3 regions of the Allobosea sp. TWI1241 genome follow, and region 2 is predicted to be linked to each of the others. Evidence: predicted binding sites of a transcription regulator. Region 2 holds the regulator's gene; each other region holds the start of a gene.
What was found. The regulator LexA, encoded in region 2, represses DNA repair genes until DNA is damaged. The targets are predictions, from matches to a motif close to TGTTCNNNNTGTGTTCNG.

Region 1 (7,598 bases), on a different contig from region 2:
CGGCCGCCGCCGCCGTCACCGGCTTCCCCAACGTGCTGCGCGCCCAGACGCGCGAGATCTTCATCGGCGGCCCGGCCTCGCCGGGGCTGACCGACGTGCTCTTCCCGCTCATCGAGAAGAAGCACAACATGAAGATCCTGTTCGAGGGCACCAACTCGCTGATCAACCTCGAGAAGATCCGCAACAACAAGGATCGTCCCACCATGACGGTGACGATGATGGACGATCCGGTGCTGGTGCTCGCCCAGCGCGAAAAGCTGATCGAGAAGCTGCCGGCGGAGGTCACCAACCTCGCCCAGCTCTCCGCCGCCGCCAAGCCGAACGAGGCGATGTGGGCCAACTGGTGCCAGCCGATGTGCTCGGCCTCGCACAACACCAAGAGCGTGCCGGGCGGCGTCGCCAGCTATGCCGATTTCTGGGACAAGAAATACCGCGACGGGCTGATCCTGATCTCGATGCGCATCACCCAGGCGGTGGCGCCGCTTCTGGCCGCGACGCAGCTCGCCACCGGCAAGCCGCTGGCCGAGTGCCTGAAGCTGGCCGACGAGGGCTTCGGCAAGCTCAAGGAGCTCAAGCCGAACATCCTGCAGGTCTCGACCAATGCGCCGCAGGCGCAGCAGCTGCTCGAGACCGGCGAGTGCATGGCCTATCTCGCGCCCGATTCCCGCTCGACCCTGTTCCGCAAGGCGGCGGGCGCGCCGGTCGACCAGTCCTATCCGAAGGAGGGCGTCATCGCGATGCCGGCCGGCGTGGCGCTGGTCGCCAATGGCCCCAACAAGGATCTCGGCATCACCTTCATCAACGAACTGCTCAGCGCCGAGACGCAGGCGACCGTCGCCAAGGCCTTCTTCTCCAAGCCGACCAACACCGCGACCAAGCTGCCCGAGGGCCTGAGCTTCCCGGAGATGGTGGTGCTCGACTGGGAGTATTTCGCCGACAACCGCAATCGCTGGATCGAGCGCTTCGAGCGCGAGGTCGCTGCCCGATGAATGCGCTCGCCATCGCGGCCCCCGGCCCGACGACCGAGGCGCCCGCGACGGCGCCGCCGGCCGCCCATGTCGAGATCCGGCAGCTCGGCAAGCGCTTCGGCGCCAACACCGTGCTGCAGGACCTGGCACTCTCGGTCGGCCAGGGAGAGTTCATCTCCCTGCTCGGCCCCTCCGGCTGCGGCAAGACCACGCTGCTGCGGCTGATCGCCGGGCTGATGCTGCCCGACACCGGCACGATCACCATCGGCGGGCGCGACCTGACGCGCACGCCGCCCCACAAGCGCAATGTCGGCGTGGTCTTCCAGAACTACGCGCTCTTCCCGCATCTCACCGTCGCCGAGAATGTCGGCTTCGGCCTGCGCAACCGCCGCATCGGCGGCGAGGAGCTCAAGCGGCGCGTCGACGAGGCGCTGGCGCTGGTGCGCATGCAGGCCTTCGCGGAGCGCTCGGTCACCGCGCTCTCCGGCGGCCAGCAGCAGCGCATCGCCGTCGCCCGCGCCATCGCGGTCGAGCCGGCGATCCTGCTGCTCGACGAACCCTTCTCGGCGCTGGACCGCAAGCTGCGCGAGACCATGCAGATCGAGCTGCGCCATATCCTGCGCGATCTCGGCATCACCTCGATCTTCGTCACGCACGACCAGGACGAGGCGCTGGTGATGAGCGACCGCATCGCCGTGATGAACCAGGGCCAGATCGAGCATTTCGGCGCGCCGAGCGCGATCTATACCCATCCCGCCAGCCTGTTCGTGCTGGAATTCGTCGGCCAGTCGACGCGGCTGCCCGGCCTCGTCACCCGCACGGAGGGCGACCAGGTCGAGGTCGAGACCGCGCTCGGCCGGCTGCGCGCGCCGGGCGGCTACCTCGCCGGCAGCCGCGTCGTCGTCGCGGTGCGGCCCGAGGCCGTGACGCTCGGCGAAGGGCCGGTGGCGGAGTTCAACATGATCAAGGCGCCGCTCGCCGACATCGTCTATCTCGGCGCCAAGACCCAGCTGCACTTCAAGGGTCCCGAGGGCGAGGCGATCCAGGTCGACCTGGCGCGGCTGCCGCAGGGCGGGCTCGCCGCCGGCGCGGAGCTCTCGCTGCGCTGGCGCATCGCCGACACCATGCTGTTCCCCGCGCCATGAGCACGCTTCCCCTCGCCGCCGCCGGGGCCTCTCCCCCCCGCCGCATCACCCTCGACCCGCGCTTCGTCATGGCGCTGCCGGGGCTGCTGTTCATGGGGCTGGTCTTCGCCTTCCCGCTGGTGCTGCTGATGTCGAAGAGCGTCCAGGGACCGGACGGGCTGTCGCTGGCCGGCTACGGCCGCATCCTCGGCGATGCCTATTATCGCGGCGTCATCTGGGATTCGCTGACGCTCGCCTTCCGCGTCACGCTGATCACGCTGCTGCTCGGCTATCCGGCGGCCTATGCGCTGGCCCGCGCCAAGGGCACGCTGCAGGTCTTCCTGTTCGCGCTGGTCTTCCTGCCGCTGACGGTCAGCATCATCGTCAAGACCTTCGGGCTGACCATCATGTTCCGGCGCGAGGGCATCCTGAACTGGTTCCTCGTCAACACCGGCCTGATCGACGCGCCGATGCGCTTCGTCTTCACCGAGATGAGCCTGGTGATCGGCATGGTCAACGTGTTCCTGCCCTTCCTGATCCTGCCGCTCTATTCGGTGATGCGCATGCTCGACACACGCTATCTCGACGCGGCGGCGACACTCGGCACCTCGCCGCTCCATAGCTTCCTGCGGGTCTTCCTGCCGCTGACCATGCCGGGCGTGATCGCCGGCGCCTCGATCGTCTTCGCGCTCTCGGTGGCGGCCTATGTCACGCCGGGGCTGCTGATCGGCGAGCGCTACATGACGATGTCGATGGTGATGGCCAAGGCCTTCCTCAACTTCCGCGACTACCAGCTCGGCTCGGCCATGGCCTGCATCATGCTGGTGATCGCGCTGACCATCGTCTTCCTGTCGAGCTTCCTCACCCGCAATCTCGAAGCGAAGGGACGCTAGCCATGGCCGCCCTCGCCCGCCTCTTCGCCGGCCTGATGCTCTTCCTGGTGCTGGTCTTCCTGCTGGTGCCGATCGCGATCGTGATCCCGATCTCCTTCTCGGAATCCACGGTGTTCTCCTTCCCGCCCAGCGGCTTCTCGCTGCGCTGGTACGAGAACATCCGCAACGCCGACGGGATCATCAAGGCGCTGTGGCTCTCTACGCAGATCGCGGCGCTCTCGACCGCGATCTCACTGGTGCTGGGCACGCTGTGCTCGATCGCGATCATGCGCGGCGCGGTGCCCGGCGCGCGGCTGATCACCACCTTCATGATCTCGCCGCTGATGATCCCCGGCCTCGTGCTCGGCATCGCCTTCCTGCACGCGGCGCGCGAGGTCGGCCTGCGCGACGGCTATGGGCCGCTGCTGCTCGCCCATGTCGTGGTGACGATGCCGTTCATCATGCGCACCGTGCTGGCGAGCCTCGCCCTGTTCGACTTCACCATGGTCGACGCGGCGCGGATGCTCGGCTGCTCCTATCCGGCGGCGCTGTGGCGGGCGCTGGTGCCCAATATCCTGCCGGGCTTCGTCTCGGGCGCGCTCTTCGCCTTCATCGTCTCCTTCGACAACTACCCGGTGTCGATCTTCCTGGTCGACGTGCACACCAAGACCCTGCCGATCCAGCTGCTGAACCAGCTCGAGATGTCGCCGGACCCGACGCTCGCCGCCGTGGCGACGGTGATGATCGTGCTGACGATCGCGGCGCTGTTCGTCTGCGACCGGCTGGTCGGCCTGCGGCGCATGGCGGCGGTCTGACGCATCCCGCGGGCCGCCCTCGCCGCGGCGGCCCGCTATCCCCTCCGCGATACGCGACCGGCGGGCGGTACAAAGCCGACTCGCCTTCGCCCGCGACCTTCGTTAAAAGAACAAAACACGAACACAACCTGGTCCACCCATGCCGCCTTCCGAAACAGTGCGCGCACTCCGCCGATCCGTTTCCGCCACGCTTGCAGAGCCTGGGGCGGCGGGGCCATCCGCGCCCAGGAATGCCGCCGCTCCGGTCGGGTTCGGCTGCGAGGTGCTGGACGTCTGGCTGGGCGGGGGGCTCGCCCGGGCCGCGCTGCACGAGATCTGCGCGCCGGCGAGCGCCATCCGCCCCGTCGCCACGCTGGTCGCGCTCGGGCTGGCCTGCCGGGCCGCCGGGGCGCGGCCGGTGCTGTGGATCCGCCAGGATGCGGGGCGCTTCGAGGTCGGCGGCCCCTATCCGGCGGGGCTGGCGGAGCTCGGCCTGGCACCCGACCGGCTGCTGCTGATGCGCGGTCGCGACAGCGAGGCCGTGCTGCGCGCCGGCGTCGACGCCGCCCGCTCCGCCGCGCTCGGCGCCGTACTGATCGAGCCCTGGGGCGAGCCCGCCCGGCTGGACCTGACGACCAGCCGCCGCCTGCTGCTCGCCGCCGAGCAGTCCGGCGTCTTTACGCTGCTGCTGCGGGCGGGCGGGCCGATCGCCAGCGCTGCGCTGACCCGCTGGCGGGTGGCGCCGCTGCCCTCACGCCCGCGGGAGGCGGCGGCGCCGGGCGATCCGGCCTTCAGCCTGGCGCTGCTGCGCCATCGTGGCGGCATCGAACCCCGGGAGTGGAGCATGGAGTGGAATCGTGGAAGCCGATCGTTCCAGCCGCACGAACAGCCCCGCCTCGCCGCTACCGCCGGTCCTCGCCGCCCCGCGCCGGCGCTATCTGGCGGTGTGGCTGCCTTTCCTGGCGACAGACCGGCTGCGGCGGCGCGAGCGGGCGACGGGCGCCGACGCGCCGGATGAGCGGCCGCTGGTCCTCGCCGCGCGCCAGGGCAACGCGCTGCGGCTGGTCGACTGCGACCAGCGCGCGGTGGCGCTGGGCCTGACGCGGGGCATGACCCTGGCCGATGCCCGCGCCCGCCTGCCCGATCTGCGCGCCATGCCGGCCGAGCCGGAGCAGGACCGCATCCTGCTGGAACGGCTCGCCCTGGCCTGCGAGCGCTTCACTCCGCTGGTCGCCTATGATCCGCCGCAGGGGCTGATGCTCGACATCACCGGCTGCGCGCATCTCTTCGGCGGCGAGGCCGGGCTGCTGGCGCGGCTGGGCGAGCGGCTGGGAGCGGCAGGCCTTGCGCAGCGCTGCGCCATCGCCGGCACGCCCGAGGCTGCCCACGCCCTGTCCCGCCATGGCCGCGGCGGCATCGTCCCGCCCGGCGAGGACCGCCTCGCCACGGCGGCGCTGCCGGTCGCGGCGCTGGCTCTGCCGGCCGAGACGGTGGTCGCCCTGTCGCGCGCCGGCCTGCGCCGCATCGCCGATCTGGCGCGCCTGCCCGCCGCCGCGCTGGCGGCCCGCTTCGGCGGCGCACTGACCACGCGGCTGCGGCGCGTGGTCGGCGAGGAGGATGTCCGCATCACGCCGGTGCGGCCGCTGCCCGACTGCGTGGCGGAGCGGCACTTCGCCGATCCGGTGGCCGACATGGCGGTGATCGAGGCGGAGGTCGCCGCCCTCGCCGCCGAGGCTGGGCGCGAACTGGAGCGGCGCGGCCAGGGCGGTCGGCGCTTCGAGATCGCGCTGTTCCGCACCGACGGGGCTGTCCGGCGCCTCGCCGTCGAGACCGGGCGGCCGGTACGCGACACCGGCACGCTGCTGCGCCTCTGGCGCGAGCGGGTGGCGAGCCTGGCCGATCCGCTCGATCCCGGCTTCGGCTTCGACGCGATCCGCCTCGGCGTGCCGCTCTGCGAAAGCCTCGTCGCGCCGCAGATCGATCTCGAGCGCGGCGACAGGGGCGAGGACGACATCGCCGACCTGCTCGCCCGACTGGCCGTCCGCTTCGGACGCGACCGGATCCTGCGCTTTGCCAGCCGCGACAGCCATGATCCGCTGCGCCAGGCCCGGCTGGTGAGCGCCCTCGCCGCAGCGGGGCCGCCGCCGGACTGGCCGGCTTCGCCACAGGGCGACCCGCCGGCGCGCCCGCTCTACCTGTTCGAGCCGCCGCAACCGGTCGAGACCCTGTCGGAGGTGCCGGACGGCCCGCCCATGCGCTTCCTGTGGCGGCGACGGCAGCACCGCATCATCCATGCGGAGGGGCCGGAGCGGATCGCGCCGGAATGGTGGCGCGGCGAGGGCCGGCAGGAGGTGCGCGACTATTACCGCCTCGAGGACGAGGCCGGGCAGCGCTTCTGGCTGTTCCGCGCCGGCCTGCACCAGGAGGGCGCACCCGCCCCGCGCTGGTATCTGCACGGGCTGTTCGCATGAGCGCGCCCCCTTATGCGGAGATGGTCTGCGCCAGCAATTTCTCCTTCCTGCGCGGCGCTTCCCCGGCGCAGAACCTGGTGATGACCGCGCTGCTCTCCGGCCATGCCGGGCTCGGCATCGCCGATCGCAACACGGTCGCCGGGGTGGTGCGGGCCTGGTCGGCGCTGCGCGACCTGCGCCGCGACGGCGCGCCCTCGCCGGAGAAGGCGCGCGAGGGCGGCGGCCCGGGCGAATATCGCTGGGTCGAGAACCCCGCCTTCTCCGACCTCACCTTCACCCGCGACTGGCTGAGCGCCGCCGCCAGGGCGTTCAAGCTGGCGACCGGCGCGCGGCTCGCCTTCGCCGACGGCACGCCCGACATCGTTGCCTATCCGGTCGACCGGACCGGCTGGGGCCGGCTCTGCCGCCTGCTCAGCCGCGGCAATCTCGCCGCCGGTGCCCGCAAGGGAGAATGCATCCTGCGGCTCGACGACCTGCTCGCCGATCCGCGCGACCTGCTGCTGATCGCGATGCCGGGGCCGACGCTCGACGCGCTGCCGCCGCTGCTCGCCCGCCTGGCGGAGACCGCCCCCGGCGCCTCCTGGCTCGGCGCGACCATGGCCCGGCGCGGCGACGATCGCCGCCGCCTCGCCCGGCTGAAGACGCTCGCCGCGCCGAGCGGAATCCCGCTGCTGGCGACCAACGACGTGCTCTACGACATGCCCGGCCAGCGCGACCTGCACGACGTGCTGACCTGCATCCGCGAGCACACCACGCTGGAGGCGGCCGGCCGCCGGCTGGAGGCCAATGCCGAGCGCCATCTCAAGCCCCCGCGCGAGATGGCTAGGCTGTTTCGCGACGCGCCGGAGGCGATCGCCGAGACCGGCCATCTGCTCGCCCGCATCGATTTCGACCTCGGCCAGCTGAAATACGACTATCCGGACGAGCCGGTGCCGCCGGGCTGGGCGGCGCAGGACTGGCTGGAGGAGCTGGTGCGCCGGCGCAGCCGGATGTGCTACCCGGACGGCGTGCCGGACAAGGTGAGCGCCCTGCTGGCCAAGGAGCTCGCGCTGATCGCGCAGCTCGACTACGCCCGCTATTTCCTGACGATCCGCGACATCGTCGCCTTCGCCGAGAGCCGGGGTATCCTCTGCCAGGGCCGCGGCTCGGCCGCCAATTCCGCCGTCTGCTACGTGCTGGGAATCACCGCGGTGAACCCGGCCGAGAGCGACGTGCTCTTCGAGCGCTTCATCTCGACCCAGCGGCGCGAACCGCCCGATATCGACGTCGATTTCGAGCATGAGCGCCGCGAGGAAGTGATCCAGTGGATCTATGACAAATACGGGCGTGAGCGGGCCGGCATCGCCGCCACGGTGATCCGCTACCGGCC
Region 2 (7,598 bases):
ATGGCGAGGTCACCATCCGCCCGATCGCCGGCACCCGCCGCCGCGGCGAGACCCCGGCCGCCGACGAGGCGCTGGCCGAGGAACTGCTCGCCGATCCCAAGGAGCGCGCCGAGCACCTGATGCTGCTCGATCTCGGCCGCAACGATGTTGGCCGCGTCGCCGAGATCGGCTCGGTGCGCGTCACCGATTCCTTCTTCATCGAGCGCTACAGCCAGGTGATGCACATCGTCTCCAACGTCACCGGCCGGCTGGCCGCGGGCGAGGACGGGCTCTCGGCGCTGAGCGCGGGCTTCCCGGCCGGCACGGTCTCGGGCGCGCCCAAGGTCCGCGCCATGGAGATTATCGACGAGCTGGAGACGGACGGGCGCGGCGCCTATGGCGGCTGCATCGGCTATTTCGGCGCAAATGGCGAGATGGACACCTGCATCGTGCTGCGCACCGCCGTGGTGCAGGACGGCCGCATGCAGGTCCAGGCGGGCGCCGGCATCGTCTACGATTCCGACCCGGCCTCCGAGCAGCAGGAATGCGTGAACAAGGCCAAGGCCCTGTTCAAGGCGGCCGAGGAAGCGGTGCGCTTCGCCGCCCGTGCCGGCCGCGGGCAGTAGGCCCGCCCCGGGAAACTTGACCCGCGCGCCGGTTGGGGGGCATGTGCTCACCCCAAACAATGGGTGGGGACGGCCCCGAAGCGATGCGCATCCTGCTGATCGACAATTACGACAGCTTCACCTGGAACCTGGTCCACCTGATCGGCGGGCTGGGCGTCTCGGTCGAGGTGCGCCGTAACGACACGCTTTCGGTCGACGAGGCGCTGTCCGGCGGCCATGACGCCATCGTGCTGTCGCCCGGGCCCTGCACGCCGAACGAGGCCGGCATCTGCCTCAACCTCGTGCGCGAGGGCGCCGCCCGCAAGCCGATCTTCGGCGTCTGCCTCGGCCTGCAGACCATCGGCCAGGCCTTCGGCGGCGAGGTCGTGCGCGCCCCCTTGCCGATGCACGGCAAGGTCTCGTCGATCACGCATCGGGCCCGCGGACTCTTCCACGGCATCAACGGCCCCTTCGAGGCGACGCGCTATCATTCGCTGGTGGTGCGGCGCGAGAGCTGCCCGGCCGAGCTGACGGTCGAGGCGGAATCCGGCGACGGGCTGATCATGGCGCTGTCGCATCGCGATTTGCCGGTGCACGGCGTGCAGTTCCACCCCGAGAGCATCGCGTCCGAGCACGGCGCGACGATCCTGCGCAACTTCCTCGATCTCGCCGAGCGATGGTCGCGCACGCACGCCGACGCAGCCCTTTCCGCGACAGCCTGATCGATCGAGTCATCATGGACGATTTCAAGCCCTTCATCGCCAAGGTCGCGACCGGCGCCTCGCTCTCGCGCGAGGAGGCCCGCGACGCCTTCGAGGCCATGCTCTCCGGCGGCGTCACCAATGCGCAGGCCGGGGCCTTCCTGATGGCGCTGCGCGTGCGCGGCGAAACCGAGGAGGAGATCGCCGGCGCCGTCAGCGCCATGCGCTCGCGCATGGTCACCGTGCAGGCCCCGGCGGACGCCGTCGACATCGTCGGCACCGGCGGCGATTCCTCCGGCTCCTATAACGTCTCGACGCTGGCCTCGATCATCGTCGCGGCCTGCGGCGTGCCGGTCGCCAAGCACGGCAACCGCGCCGCATCCTCGCGCTCCGGCGCCGCCGACGTGCTGACCGCGCTCGGCGTCAAGGTCGGGCTCGACCCGGCCGGCATCGCGCGCTGCATCGGCGAAGCCGGCGTCGGCTTCATGTTCGCGCCGAGCCACCACGCTTCGATGCGCCATGTCGCGCCGGTGCGCACCGAGCTCGGCACCCGCACCATCTTCAACCTGCTCGGCCCGCTCTCGAACCCGGCCGGCGTGCGCCGCCAGCTCGTCGGCGCCTTCTCCGAGACCTGGCTCGAGCCGATGGTGAAGGTCCTGGCCGCGCTCGGCTCGCAGAGCGTCTGGGCCGTCACCGGCTCCGACGGGCTCGACGAGATCACCACCACCGGCCCGACCCGCGTCGTCGCGCTCAAGGACGGCCGGATCGAGCAGTTCACCATCGCGCCCGAGGATGTCGGCATTGCCCGCGCCCGGCCGGAGGACCTGCGCGGCGGCGAGCCCGAGCATAATGCCGAGGCGCTGCGCGCGGTGCTCGACGGCGCCCGCAGCGCCTATCGCGACATCGCCGCCTTCAATGCCGCCGCAGCCCTGGTCGTGGCGGGCAAGGCCGCAACGCTGCAGGACGGCCTGGCCCAGGCCTATGCCGCGATCGACGGCGGCAAGGCCAAGGCAGCGCTGGCGACCCTCGTCGCCGCCTCGAACGCGTGAGGCCGCGATGTCGGACATCCTGAAGCGGATCGAGACCTACAAGCGCGCGGAGATCGCAGCCGCGCGGGAAGCCGTGCCGCAGGTCGAGATCGAGCGGCGCGCCGCCGCCATGCCGCCGCCGCGCGACTTTCTCGGCGCGCTGGAAGCCAAGCATCGCGACGGCGCTCCGGCGCTGATCGCCGAGATCAAGAAGGCGAGCCCGTCAAAGGGCCTGATCCGCCCCGATTTCGACCCGCCGGCGCTGGCCCGCGCCTATGCCGAGGGCGGCGCCGCCTGCCTCTCGGTGCTGACCGACACGCCCTCCTTCGAGGGCCGGCCGGAATTCCTCGACCAGGCGCGCCAGGCCTCCGGCCTGCCCGGCCTGCGCAAGGACTTCATGTTCGAGCCCTATCAGGTCTTCGAGGCCCGCAGCTGGGGCGCGGACTGCATCCTGCTGATCATGGCGAGCCTCGACGATGCCGCCGCGCGCGAGCTTGCTGCGACGGCGAAGGCGCTCGGCATGGCGGTGCTGGCCGAGGTCCATGACGAGGCGGAACTCGACCGGGCGCTGGCGCTCGACACACCGCTGGTCGGCATCAACAACCGCGACCTGCGCAGTTTCGAGGTCAGCCTGACGGTGACCGAACGGCTCGCCCCGCGCGTGCCGAAGGACCGTGTCCTCGTCGGCGAGAGCGGCATCTTCACGCATGCGGACATCGTCCGCCTGCAAGCCTGTGGCGTGAACACCTTCCTCGTCGGCGAGAGCCTGATGCGGCAGCACGACGTCGCCGCCGCGACCCGCGCGCTTCTGACCGGCGCCGCCGAGGCCGCGGCGTGAGCGGCCTCACCCATCTCGACCACAAGGGCGAGGCCCATATGGTCGACGTCGGCGACAAGGCCGAGACGCAGCGCGTCGCGGTCGCCGAAGGCCGCGTCGTCATGCAGGCCGCGACCCTCGCCATCGTCCGCGACGGCGAGGCCAAGAAGGGCGACGTGCTCGGCACCGCCCGCCTCGCCGGCATCATGGCCGCCAAGCGCGCCCATGAGCTGATCCCGCTCTGCCACCCGCTGCTGCTCAGCAAGATCGCGGTCGAGCTGGAGATCGACGAGGCGCTGCCCGGCGTCACCGTGCGCGCCGAGGTCCGGCTGACCGGCAAGACCGGCGTCGAGATGGAGGCGCTCACCGCCGTCAGCGTCGCCTGCCTCACCGTCTACGACATGGTGAAGGCGGTCGATCGCGCCATGCAGATCGAGGGCGTGCGCCTCGTCCACAAATCCGGCGGCAAGTCCGGCGCCTACGACCTCGCCGATCCGGGCCCCGCGGCATGAGCCTGACCCCGGTCGATGCCGCGCTGGCCGCGCTGCTGAAGAGCGTTCCGGGACCGACGGGCACGGAGCGGCTGCCGCTCGCCGACTGCATCGGCCGCGTGCTTGCCGAGGATCTCGCGGCGCTGCGCACCCAGCCGCCTTTCGCGAATTCGGCCATGGATGGCTACGCCGCCCGCGCCGCCGACCTCCAGCCCGGCAGGACGCTCGCGGTCATCGGCGAATCGGCCGCGGGCAAGCGCTTTTCCGGCGCGGTCGGCCCCGGGGAGGCTGTGCGCATCTTCACCGGCGCCCCCCTGCCCGAGGGCGCCGACGCCGTGCTGATGCAGGAGGATGCCGAGGGCGTCGGCAGCCCCAGCATCCGCGTGCTGGCGCAGGTCGCGCCCGGAAGGTTCGTGCGCGCCGCCGGGCTCGACTTCAGCCAGGGCGACAGGCTGCTCGCCGCCGGACGCAGGCTCGACCCGGCGACGCTCGCGCTCGCCGCCGCCATGGGACACGCCTCGCTGCCGGTGCGGCGCCGGCCGCTGGTCGCCATCCTCGCCACCGGCGACGAACTCGTCAGCCCGGGCGAAGAGACCGGGCCCGACCAGATCGTCGCCTCGAACGGTTTCGCGCTGGCCGCCCTGGTCGCGCAGGCCGGCGGCACGCCGCTCGATCTCGGCATCGCCCGCGACGACCATGCCGACCTCGCCGCGCGGATCGGCGCGGCGCGCCGGGCCGGTGCCGACGTACTGGTCACGCTCGGCGGCGCCTCGGTCGGTGAGCACGACCTGGTGCGCGCGGCCCTCGCCGCCCAGGGCATGACGCCGGGCTTCTGGCGCATCGCCATGCGCCCCGGCAAGCCGATGATGACCGGCGTGATCGAGCGCATGGTCGTGCTCGGCCTGCCGGGCAACCCGGTCTCCTCGATCGTCTGCGGCCATCTCTTCGCCGTGCCGCTGGTCGAGGCGCTGCTCGGCCTCGCCGACCCGGCGCGGGACCGCAGCGAGCGCGCCAGCATCGCCGTCGACCTGCCGGCGAACGACGAGCGCCAGGACTATCTGCGCGCGACGCTCGAGCAGGGCGCGGACGGGCCGGTCGCCACGCCCTTCCCGCGCCAGGATTCCTCCATGCTCGCCACCATGGCGCGGGCCGATGCGCTGGTCGTGCGCCCGGTGAACGCGCCGGCGGCGAAGGCCGGCGATCCCTGTCGGATCCTGCGGCTGCGCTGAGGCCGGCGCGCGCCGGCCGGCCCTCGCCCGGCGACCTTGCGGAACACAAAGAGAACAGCTATCCTGTTCAGGCTTTGTTTCGAATCCAGCCTGAAAGGCGCGCACCTCCGTCATGCTGACACGCAAACAGTCGGAACTGCTCCGTTTCATCCATGAGCGCCTGCGCGAATCCGGCGTGCCGCCCTCCTTCGACGAGATGAAGGACGCGCTCGACCTGCGATCCAAATCCGGCATCCACCGCCTGATCATGGCGCTGGAGGAGCGCGGCTTCATCCGGCGCCTGCCCAACCGGGCCCGCGCGCTGGAGGTGATCAAGATGCCGGACAATATGGGCGGCGCCGCGCCGGGCCAGCAGCGCCCGCGCTTCAGCCCCTCTGTGGTACAGGGCGGCCTCGGCCAGACGCCGCCGCCCGCCCCTGCGGCCCCTGTCGCGCCGGCGCGGCCGCGTGCCGCCGAGGAGGATGGCCGCGGCACGGTCTCGATCCCGGTGATGGGCCGCATCGCCGCCGGCGTGCCGATCTCGGCGATCCAGAGCCGCAGCCACGCCGTCTCCCTGCCCGCCGACATGCTGGGCACCGGCGAGCATTTCGCGCTCGAGGTCCGCGGCGATTCGATGGTCGAGGCCGGCATCCTCGACGGCGACACGGTGGTGATCCGCAAGCAGGACACCGCCAATACGGGCGACATCATCGTCGCGCTGATCGACGACGAGGAAGCGACGCTGAAGCGGCTGCGCAAGCGCGGCTCCTCCATCGCGCTCGAAGCGGCGAATCCGGCCTATGAGACCCGCGTGCTCGGTCCCGATCGCGTTCGTATCCAGGGCCGGCTGGTCAATCTGATGCGGCGCTACTGAAGCCGCTCGGCCTCGTCCGGGACGGATGGGGCCGTGGCCGCCGCAGGCGGCGTGGCCGTGACGCGGGACTGTGGCGGCCGCCCGGCGGTCGAGGCCGCGGGGGACGGCTCCGGCTGCGGGCGGGTCCAGGGCCGCCGACGGGTGGCGTCCTCGGCGGTGAAGGCGGTCCAGCCGCCGCCGGCGGTGCGATAGCTGACGGCGCCGTCGCGGCGCAGCACCGCCCGGTCGATCAGCCGGGCCGCGCAGGCGCCGTTGGCATAGAGCGGCGTCACCACCAGATCGGCACGCCCACAATCCTCGGCCAGCGCGATGCGGTCGCGCGCATAGGCGACGCTGCGGCCGTCCGCGAGCCGGATGACGCAGCCGCGCGTGTCGCAGGCCGCGCCGCTGCGCAGGCCGGGATCGTCGGGCGCCCGCGAATCCCCGTCCGCCAGCAGCCATTGCGCCAGCACGAAGCGGCTCGGCCGCCCGGCCAGCACCAGCCGCCCATCCGCACCGCGCACCAGCATGCCGGAACCGTCGCGCTCGATCAGGATGTCGGGGCGGGCCGGCGCCGCGGCGACGGCGAGGCCGGCGAGCAGCGGCAGCGCCGCGAGATAGCGGATCGCCGTGGTCCAGAGTGTCAGCCAGAGCAGCGCCAGCGAAAACGCCACTAGCGCCGCGGGCCCGAAGGCCGGCAGCACCACCGTCGAGCGCTCCATTCCCGCGACCCAGTGCGCGAGTTTCAGTACGAGCTCCGAGGCCCAGCCCATCGCCGCCCAGGCCGGCCAGTCGAGCCCGAACGGATAGGCCAGCACGCCGAACACCGCCGCCGGCATCACCACCAGCGAGACGAAGGGCAGGGCCAGCGCATTGCCGAGCAGGCCGAACGGATTGAAGACCTGGAAATGATAGACGCCATAAGGCGCCGTCGCCGCGGTCGCCACCATGGTGGTGGTGACGATGCCGACCGCCGAGAGCCAGAGCGGCCGCAGCGGCCAGGGCCAGTTCGCCGCCTTGGCATCGGGCGCGCGGGCCTGCCAGCGCTCGGCAAAGGCGATCAGGGCCGCGACCGCCCCGAACGACATCTGGAAGCTCGGGCCGAGCAGCGCCTCCGGCTCACGCAGCAGCACGATGATCGCGGCGAGCGCGAGATTGCGCATGCTCAGCGCCGGGCGGTCGACGAGGATCGCGCCCAGCATCACCAGCGTCATGATCAGCGAGCGCACGGTCGCGACCTCGGCACCGGAGAAAACGCAATAGGCAACAGCGCCGCTCATCGCGGCCAGCGCCGCGATCTTCTTGACCGGCCAGGCCAGCGCCAGCGTCTGCGAGGCGCAGAGCAGAGCCCGCACCAGCCAGAAGATCGTCCCGGCGGCGAGCACCATATGCAGGCCGGAGATCGAGACGATGTGGTAGATCCCCGCTGCCCGCAGGTCGATATTGGTGCTCTCGCTGATCAGCCCGCGCTTGCCGGTGACCAGCGCCGCGCCCATCGCGCCCGCCTGCCCGCCCCCGATCGCGGCGATGCGCGCGGTCAGCACGTTGCGGGCATCGTCGATCAGCACCTGCCGGCGCAAGGCGGACGGCATGGGCTGCTCCGCCGGCGAGAGCACGACCTTGCCGACGATGTTGCCGACCGCGCCGATGCCGCGAAAGAAGGCGTCGCGCGCGAAATCGTAGCCGCCGGGACGCGCCGGGCCGGGCGGCGGCAGCAGCCGGGCCGTCGCCAGCAGGTGGTCGCCCGGCCGCAGCCCGGTGACATTGGCCGAGACGCGCACCCGCCGCGGCCGCGCCGGCTCCGCCACGCCTGCGAGGCTCGTGACCAGCAGCACCAGCCTGACGCCCTTCTCCCGCTGCTCCAGGCTCTCGACGAAGCCGCTCACCCGCCCGACATGCGGACGGGCCAGGATGGG
Region 3 (7,598 bases), on a different contig from region 2:
CGCCTGCAGGCGTCGGTGCTGCGGCGTCTCCCGAATCGGGGGATGGCGGCTGCATCGGCTTCGCGCGCGCCCGCATGACCGGCTCCGCTCGATGACCCTGTCGCGTCTGACCCGCCGCGGCCTTATCGCCGGGCTCGGTGCGACGGCGCTCGCCCCCGCGGCTCGGGCGCAGAGCCTCGAGCCGGCGCGTGTGCCGGTCGCGATCTCGGCCCGGCCGATCGCCAGCTTCGAGCCGCGCAGTCCCGCGCGCACCCGCTTCGGTGCGCTCGACTATCGCGGCGGGCTGGTGCTCACCGGCAGCCATCCGCGCTTCGGCGGCTTCTCGGGACTCTGGCGCTCGCCGGACGGCGAGCGGCTCGTCGCCGTCACCGACAACGCCTTCTGGCTGACCGCGCGTATCGTTCGCCGCGACGGGCGCCTCGCCGGGCTGGAGCAGGCCGAGATGGCACCGGTGCTCGGTGCCTCGGGCAGGCCGCTGCACCGCTCGCGCCATTTCGACACCGAGGCGCTGGCGATTAGCGACGGCGTCGCCTGGCTGGCGGTCGAGCGTACGCACGACATCCTGCGCTTCGACTGGGCCCGCCACGGCGTCGAGGCGCGGGCCAGGGCGGTGCCGGTTCCGCCGGCGGCGAAGCGGCTGCCGCGCAATCGCGGCATGGAGGCGCTCGGCGTGCTGCCGCCGGGCCATGCGCTGGCGGGTGCGCTGGTCGCGATCTCCGAGCGTTCGGGCGGCGAGGACGAGCCGACGCAGGGCTTCATCATCGGCGGGCGCCGGCCCGGCAGCTTCCAGATGCTGCGCCGCGACGGCTACGACATCACCGACCTCGCTTTCCTGCCGGAGGGCGACATGCTGGTGCTCGAGCGCTGGTACCGGCCGCTGCGCGGCGTCGGCATGCGCATCCGCCGTATCGCCGGCGCCTCGATCATGCCCGGCGCGCGACTCGACGGCCCGGTGCTGATCGAGGCCGATCTCGGCCAGGAGATCGACAATATGGAGGGCATGGCGGTGCATCGCGAGAACGGGCGCACCATCGTTACCCTGATCTCCGACGACAATTTCTCCCATTTCCTCCAGCGCACCATCCTGCTGGAATTTGCGCTGGGCTGAGGGAGGGCGCCGGGCGGATTGGTGGCTAGCCAGTCTGTACCCGGCCACTCGGCTTGCTGGCCGGCTGCCGGTACTCGCGCTCCTCTGCGACCTCGCCCGCAGCCCGGGGCGCTGGACGAGCTACCGTGTCCCGGGGAACGACGGCGGCCGGCGTCGTCGCTGCGTTGGGTGCGATCGCTGGCGGGATGGCGTGGTCATGTGTTCAAGGCCCGGGCCTTCGGCCCGCCCCGGAATGAGGGGGCGGTTCCGGGGCGCGATGTGGCCTGCCGAGCATGAGCCAGGATGCCTCAGCTGTGCCCCACTGCCGGACGGGCCTTGCCGCTACCTTGCGCCCAAACGAAAAAAGCGGCCTCGCGGCCGCTTCCTTCCGTCCCGATCAGGGCTCTCCGCTCAGTTGGCGGCGAGCTTCTTCTCGAGGTCGCGCTTCAGCGCGAGGGCGCCCGTCGACAGGTCGCCGGCCGGGGCCTTGAGCAGGAAGGCGTCCAGGCCGCCGCGATGGTCGACCGTGCGCAGGGCGTTCGCCGAGACGCGCAGGCGCACCGAGCGGCCGAGCGCGTCCGACTGCAGCGTCACATTGACGAGGTTCGGACGGAAGACCGTCTTCGTCTTGCGGTTCGAATGGCTGACGAGGTGCCCGGTCTGGGTGGCTTTCCCGGTCAGTTCGCAACGGCGGGCCATGATCTCGTTCCCAAAATCTCCGGACGCCCAACACGAAATGCCGACACGCGACGTGCCGGCAGGCGAGCACCGGAAGTCAAATTGAAGTGGGCGGTCTATAGCCAAGGGGGGCGGGCGCGTCAAGGCGGAGTCCAAAACGCGCCGCTGGAAAGGTCTCGGTAACCTTCTGGCGGCAGATTTCGTTAATCAAGCCACGATTCGGACCGAATCGGAGTGCAACGAGCATCGACCAAGGCTTGCGTCGCCCGGAGCATCGAGATGAAGCCCGTCCCATCGCCGATTCTGCCCGGCCTCGGTCTGGCCACCGCCCTGCTGCTGGCCGCGTCTCCTGCCGGCGCCGCCTCGCTCGACGCGACCTATGACGTCTCCCTGCTCGGCCTGAGCTTCGGCACCGCCACGCTGAGCGGCCAGGTCGAGGACAGCGCCTACAAGCTCGACGTGACCGCGCGCCTTACCGGGCTGGTCGGCGGCTTCACCGGCGGCCGCGGCTCCGGCGCCGCCACAGGCAGCTTTGCCGGCGCCAAGCCCTCGCCCGCGACCTTCGCCGTCTCCTCCGCCAGTTCGTCGGAGAGCCGCACCGTGCGCATGGCGCTGGAGCGCAATGCCGTGCGCGCGCTCGAGATCGAGCCGCCGATCGATGCCAAGCCCGACCGCGTCGAGCTGAAGGATGGCCATCGCCGCAATGTGATGGACCCGATCAGCGCCTTCCTGATGCCGGTCGAGGGCGGCAGCAAGGGCGGCGGCGCCGCCTGCAACCGCACCTTGCCGATCTTCGACGGCGCAGCGCGCTACGACATCAAGCTGAGCTATGCCGGAAGCCGCGAGATCGCGATCGACGGCTATCGCGGCCCGATCTCGATCTGCAAGGCACGTTATGTCCCGATCGCCGGCCATCGCGCCCTGCGCCCCTCGACCAAGTTCATGGCGGAGAATCGCGAGATCAGCACCTGGCTCGCCCCGGTCTCCGGCACCAGCCTGATGGTGCCGGTGCGCATCTCAGTGAAGACGATGATCGGCACCGCGGTGATCGAGGCGACCAGCCTCAAGGTGGATCCCGGCACCACGGCGAGCGCGCGCCGGGACTGAACCGGCCGGTATCCGGCACGGCTGCGCCGGCGGCCATTGCCGCCGGCTCCCGGCCGGGGCTAGCCTCGCTTGGGAATCGGACCGGGGAGGGGCCATGTCCAGCGATTTCGCCGTGCCGTCGGGCATCAGGCATCGTCATCTCGCCGTGCGCGATACCAGTCTGCATGTCGTCGAGATCGGTGACGGGCCGCCTGTGCTGCTGCTGCATGGCTGGCCGGAGTTCTGGATGAGCTGGCTGCCGCTGATGAACCGGCTCGGCGACGCGTTCCGGCTGATCGTGCCGGATTTGCGCGGCTTCGGCGACAGCGGGAAATCGCCCGAGCCCCGCAGCGATGTCGGCGCCAACAGCCATGCCGACGACATGGCCGCGCTGGTCGAGGCGCTGGGCCTCGGGCCCGTCGGCGTGGTCGGGCACGATGTCGGGGCCTATGTCGCGCAGGGCCTCGCCCGCCGCCATCCGCAGAAGGTCGACCGGCTGCTGTTCTTCAACTGCCCGACGCCCGGCGTCGGCCAGGCCTGGGTCCGCGACGGCCATGTCAACGAGATCTGGTACCAGTCCTTCCAGCAGCTGGCGCTCGCCGAGCAGTTGGTCGGGAGCAGCCGCGAGACCTGCCGGCTCTATCTCTCGCATTTCCTCCGGCACTGGTCGCACCGCACAAACGCCTTCGACCCGGTGCTCGAGCTCTGGGTCGACAATTTCCTCAAGCCCGGCACCCTGCGCGGCGGCTTCGACTGGTACCGCAGCCAGAACGCCGCCCGGCTCGCGGCGATCGACGGCCACCCGGCGCCCTCTGTGCCGATCCACCAGCCGACCCGCGTGCATTGGGGCCGCCACGACCCTGTGCTGCCGGTCGCCTGGAGCGCCTTCGTCCCGGATTTCTTCGATAAGGTCGCTGTGACGGTCTGCGAGAGCGCCGGCCATTTCGTCCATGTCGAGGCGCCCGACGAGGCGGCGGAGGTCTTCCGCGAGGTCTTCGGCTGACCCTGCCGCCGCCGCCGGCCCTTCCGCCGGCGGAAAAAGCGCCTAGATGAGGGGTAGGGTCCACATCCGGCGCGTGGAGGCGGCGCGGACGGGCCCCGAGGGCCGGCGAGCCGCGGCAGTTCCGCCGCGAACGAAACCGGATTCGTCCCGAGTCAGCGATTCGCCCCCGTTTCGTTCAGGGCTCGTTCCGCTCGTCCCGTCCGGCCGGCGCAGGGTCTCGCGCCGCCGCCGGGGCGTTCCGCCCTGGCGGAGCCCGCCAACCGGGCCCCGCCGCACGCCGCAGGAAGTGCCAGCGTCTTGATCCCGCCCCGCTCCCTTCCGCCCTCTCTCCGCTCGCGCGGCGTGACGGCCGTGCTCGGCCCGACCAATACGGGCAAGACGCATCTCGCCATCGAGCGCATGGTCGCGCATCCCACCGGCATGATCGGCCTGCCGCTGCGGCTGCTGGCGCGCGAGGTCTATGCCCGCGTGGTCGAGCGGGTCGGCCCCGAGGCGGTGGCGCTCGTCACCGGCGAGGAGAAGATCAAGCCGGAGCGGCCGCGCTTCTGGGTCTGCACGGTCGAGGCCATGCCGCGCGACCTCGCGGTCGATTTCGTCGCCATCGACGAGATCCAGCTCGCCGCCGATCTCGACCGCGGCCATGTCTTCACCGACCGGCTGCTCAATCATCGCGGCCGCGCCGAGACCATGCTGATCGGCGCCGGCACGATGAAGCCGCTGATCGAGCAGCTCCTGCCCGGCGCCACGCTGGTCAGCCGGCCGCGCCTGTCGAATCTCTCCTTCGCCGGCGACCGCAAGCTGACCCGGCTGCCGCGCCGCTCGGCCATCGTCGCCTTCTCGGCCGAGGAGGTCTATGCGATCGCCGAGCTGATCCGGCGCCAGAAGGGCGGGGCGGCGGTGGTGCTCGGCGCGCTCAGCCCGCGCACCCGCAACGCCCAGGTCGAGATCTACCAGTCGGGCGACGTCGACTACCTGATCGCCACCGACGCGATCGGCATGGGGCTCAACCTCGACGTCGATCACATCGCCTTCGCCGGCGACAGCAAGTATGACGGTCACCATTACCGCAAGCTACATCCGGCCGAGTTCGGCCAGATCGCCGGGCGCGCCGGCCGCCATCTCCGCGACGGCACCTTCGGCACCAGCGGCCGGGCCGAGCCCTTCGACATCGGCCTGGTCGAGGCGATCGAGGAGCATCGCTTCGCGCCGGTGCGCCAGCTGCAATGGCGCAATTCCGACCTCGACATGCGCTCCGTCGCCGGCCTGCTCGACAGCCTCAACCTCACGCCGCAGGAGCCGGGCCTGACGCGCGCACTGATCGCGGAGGACATGACGACGCTGGAGATCCTGGCTCGCGATCCGGACGTGGCGCGCCTCGCACAGGGGCGCCCGGCCGTGCAGCGGCTCTGGGAGGTCTGCGGCCTGCCGGATTATCGCAAGATCGCGCCGCTGCAGCACGCCGACCTCGCCACCACGCTCTATCTGCGGCTGATGCGCCATGGCCGGCTGGATCCGGACTGGTATGACCGCCAGCTGGCGGTGCTCGACCGCACGGATGGCGAGATCGACACCCTCTCCGCCCGCATCTCGCAGGTGCGCACCTGGACCTATGTGGCGAACCGGCCCGACTGGTTGCCTGATCCGGAGCATTGGCAGGGGGTGGCGCGTCTTGTAGAGGACAAGCTGTCGGACGCGCTGCACGAGCGTCTCGCCAGCCGATTCGTCGATCGGCGTACGAGCGTGCTGATGCGTCGCCTGCGGGAGAATGCGATGTTGGAGGCCGAAGTCACCGCGACGGGCGATGTGCTCGTCGAGGGCCAGCATGTGGGGTTGCTGCAAGGCTTCCGCTTCACTGCCGACCCCAAGGCGGGCGGCCCTGAAGCGAAGGCGCTGAACGCGGCCGCGCTGAAGGCGCTGGCGAGCGAGCTGGAATCGCGCGCCTCGCGCGTCGTGCTGGCCGGCGACGATGCCTTCGTGCTGTCGCATGACGGGCTGATCCGCTGGATCGGCGAGCCCGTCGCGCGCCTCGTCGCGGGCGAGAAGGTTCTGGAGCCGCGCCTGCGCCTGATGGTCGACGATCATCTGCCGGGCCCGGCCCGCGAGCAGATCGAGACCCGTCTCGCGCTCTGGCTGAAGAATCACGTCACGCGCCTGCTCGGCCCGCTCCAGCTGCTGGAGACGGCCGAGACGCTGACCGGCATCGCCCGCGGCATCGCCTATCAGGCGGCCGAGTCGCTCGGCGTGCTGGAGCGCAGCAAGGTCGGCGAGGAGATGAAGACGCTCGAGCAGAACGGCCGCGCCGCCCTGCGCCAGCTCGGCATCCGCTTCGGCGCCTTCCATCTCTACGTGCCGGCCCTGCTGAAGCCGGCGCCGCGCGCCCTGGCCGCCCAGCTCTGGGCGCTCAAGGAGGCCGGTCCCGAGACCGGTGGCCTGGACGACATCGCGCATCTGGCGGCGTCCGGCCGCACCTCCTTCCCCGCCGACAAGGCGGTGCCCAAGGGGCTCTATCGCGCCGCGGGCTATCGCGTCTGCGGCGAGCGCGCCGTGCGCGTCGATATCCTCGAGCGCCTGGCCGACCTGATTCGCCCGGCGATCGCCTATCGCCCCGGCGTCACCGCCGGCCAGCCCCCGGCCGGCGCCGCCGACCAGGACGGCTTCGTCGCCACCGGCGCGATGACCTCGCTCGTCGGCTGCGCGGGCGAGGACTTCGCCTCGATCCTGCGTTCGCTCGGCTATGTCTCGCAGAAGCGTCCCGGCCCGGCGATCACCGTGCCGCTGCTCGCCGCCGCGAGCCAGGAGCCCGTCGTGGCGACGCCCGCCGCCGATCCGAACGCGCCTGCCGACGCGGCGGAGCGTGTCGAGGCGCTGAACGCCGATGCGCCCGAGAGCGCGGAGGCCGCCCCTGCGGAGGCCGAGGCCGCTCCCGCCGCCGAGACCGCCGAAGTGCCGGTGCTGACCGCGCCGGAGCTTGCCGAGCAGGCCGAGGCCGCTCCGGCCGAAACCGTCGCGCCCGAGGCCGAGCCTGCCGCTGACGCGCCCGAATCTGCTGAAGTCGCTGCATCTGAAGCGTCCGGCGAGGCCGAATCTCTCGATGCCGCCGCCTCCGACGTGGCTGCCGAGGCCGTCGCCGAGCCGGCGGAGCCGGCCGCGCCCGAGGAGGTCGAGATCTGGCGGCCGCATCGCCATCAGGGCGGGCGTCGTCCCGAGCAGGGCCAGCGGGGCCGCCGTCCCGATCGCCGTGGCGCGCCGGCCGGCCAGGGGGGAGCCGAGGGCGGCGACGCCCAGAAGCAGGGTGGCCGCAACCGTCGCCATGACGGCGGACGCCCGGGCCAGCGCCCGGCGGCCGCACAAGACGGCGCCGGCGGCCAGCCGCGTGAGCCGCGTGCCGAGGGTGGCGGACGTCCCGAGCGCGGGCCGCGGCCCGAATTCCGGCGCGAGCGCGATCGCAACCGGCCCGAAGGCGGCAGCCGCCGCGAGGACCGCGGCCGCGAGCAGCGCTTCCAGCAGCCGCAGCGCCCGCGTCCGGCCGAGCGCCAGCCCGATCCCGATTCGCCCTTCGCCAAGCTGCTCGCCCTCAAGGCGCAGCTCGAGGGGCCGGACGGGCGCAAGGGCTGAGCGGCGTCGGGCGGGACGGGGACCGAGCGCTTGCGCGAGGACCGGCAGCGCCTCGACAAATGGCTCTGGTTCGCGCGTTTCGCGCGGACGCGCTCCGCGGCCGTGCGGCTGGTGGAGGAGGGGCATGTC

Region 1: ABE438_RS18410 (ImuA family protein) is a predicted target of LexA. The motif match lies at 3,886-3,903, and genes of this name have one in related genera.
Region 3: ABE438_RS09040 (helicase-related protein) is a predicted target of LexA. The motif match lies at 4,027-4,044, and genes of this name have one in related genera.

Annotation. Positions count from the first base shown of each region.
Region 1 is NZ_JBDJKW010000018.1:56,045-63,642, forward strand. Features, by position in the region: gene ABE438_RS18390 (extracellular solute-binding protein) at 1-989, shown strand, start outside; gene ABE438_RS18395 (ABC transporter ATP-binding protein) at 986-2,113, shown strand; gene ABE438_RS18400 (ABC transporter permease) at 2,110-2,985, shown strand; gene ABE438_RS18405 (ABC transporter permease) at 2,988-3,779, shown strand; gene ABE438_RS18410 (ImuA family protein) at 4,042-4,776, shown strand; gene ABE438_RS18415 (Y-family DNA polymerase) at 4,703-6,229, shown strand; gene ABE438_RS18420 (error-prone DNA polymerase) at 6,226-7,598, shown strand, end outside.
Region 2 is NZ_JBDJKW010000002.1:78,371-85,968, reverse strand. Features, by position in the region: gene trpE (anthranilate synthase component I) at 1-605, shown strand, start outside; gene ABE438_RS03415 (anthranilate synthase component II) at 689-1,306, shown strand; gene trpD (anthranilate phosphoribosyltransferase) at 1,321-2,334, shown strand; gene trpC (indole-3-glycerol phosphate synthase TrpC) at 2,342-3,151, shown strand; gene moaC (cyclic pyranopterin monophosphate synthase MoaC) at 3,148-3,642, shown strand; gene ABE438_RS03395 (molybdopterin molybdotransferase MoeA) at 3,639-4,850, shown strand; gene lexA (transcriptional repressor LexA) at 4,963-5,703, shown strand; gene ABE438_RS03385 (ComEC/Rec2 family competence protein) at 5,697-7,598, opposite strand, start outside.
Region 3 is NZ_JBDJKW010000005.1:174,492-182,089, reverse strand. Features, by position in the region: gene ABE438_RS09060 (esterase-like activity of phytase family protein) at 92-1,108, shown strand; gene rpmB (50S ribosomal protein L28) at 1,499-1,786, opposite strand; gene ABE438_RS09050 (DUF3108 domain-containing protein) at 2,045-2,872, shown strand; gene ABE438_RS09045 (alpha/beta fold hydrolase) at 2,967-3,854, shown strand; gene ABE438_RS09040 (helicase-related protein) at 4,155-7,469, shown strand; gene ABE438_RS09035 (RNA-binding S4 domain-containing protein) at 7,500-7,598, shown strand, end outside.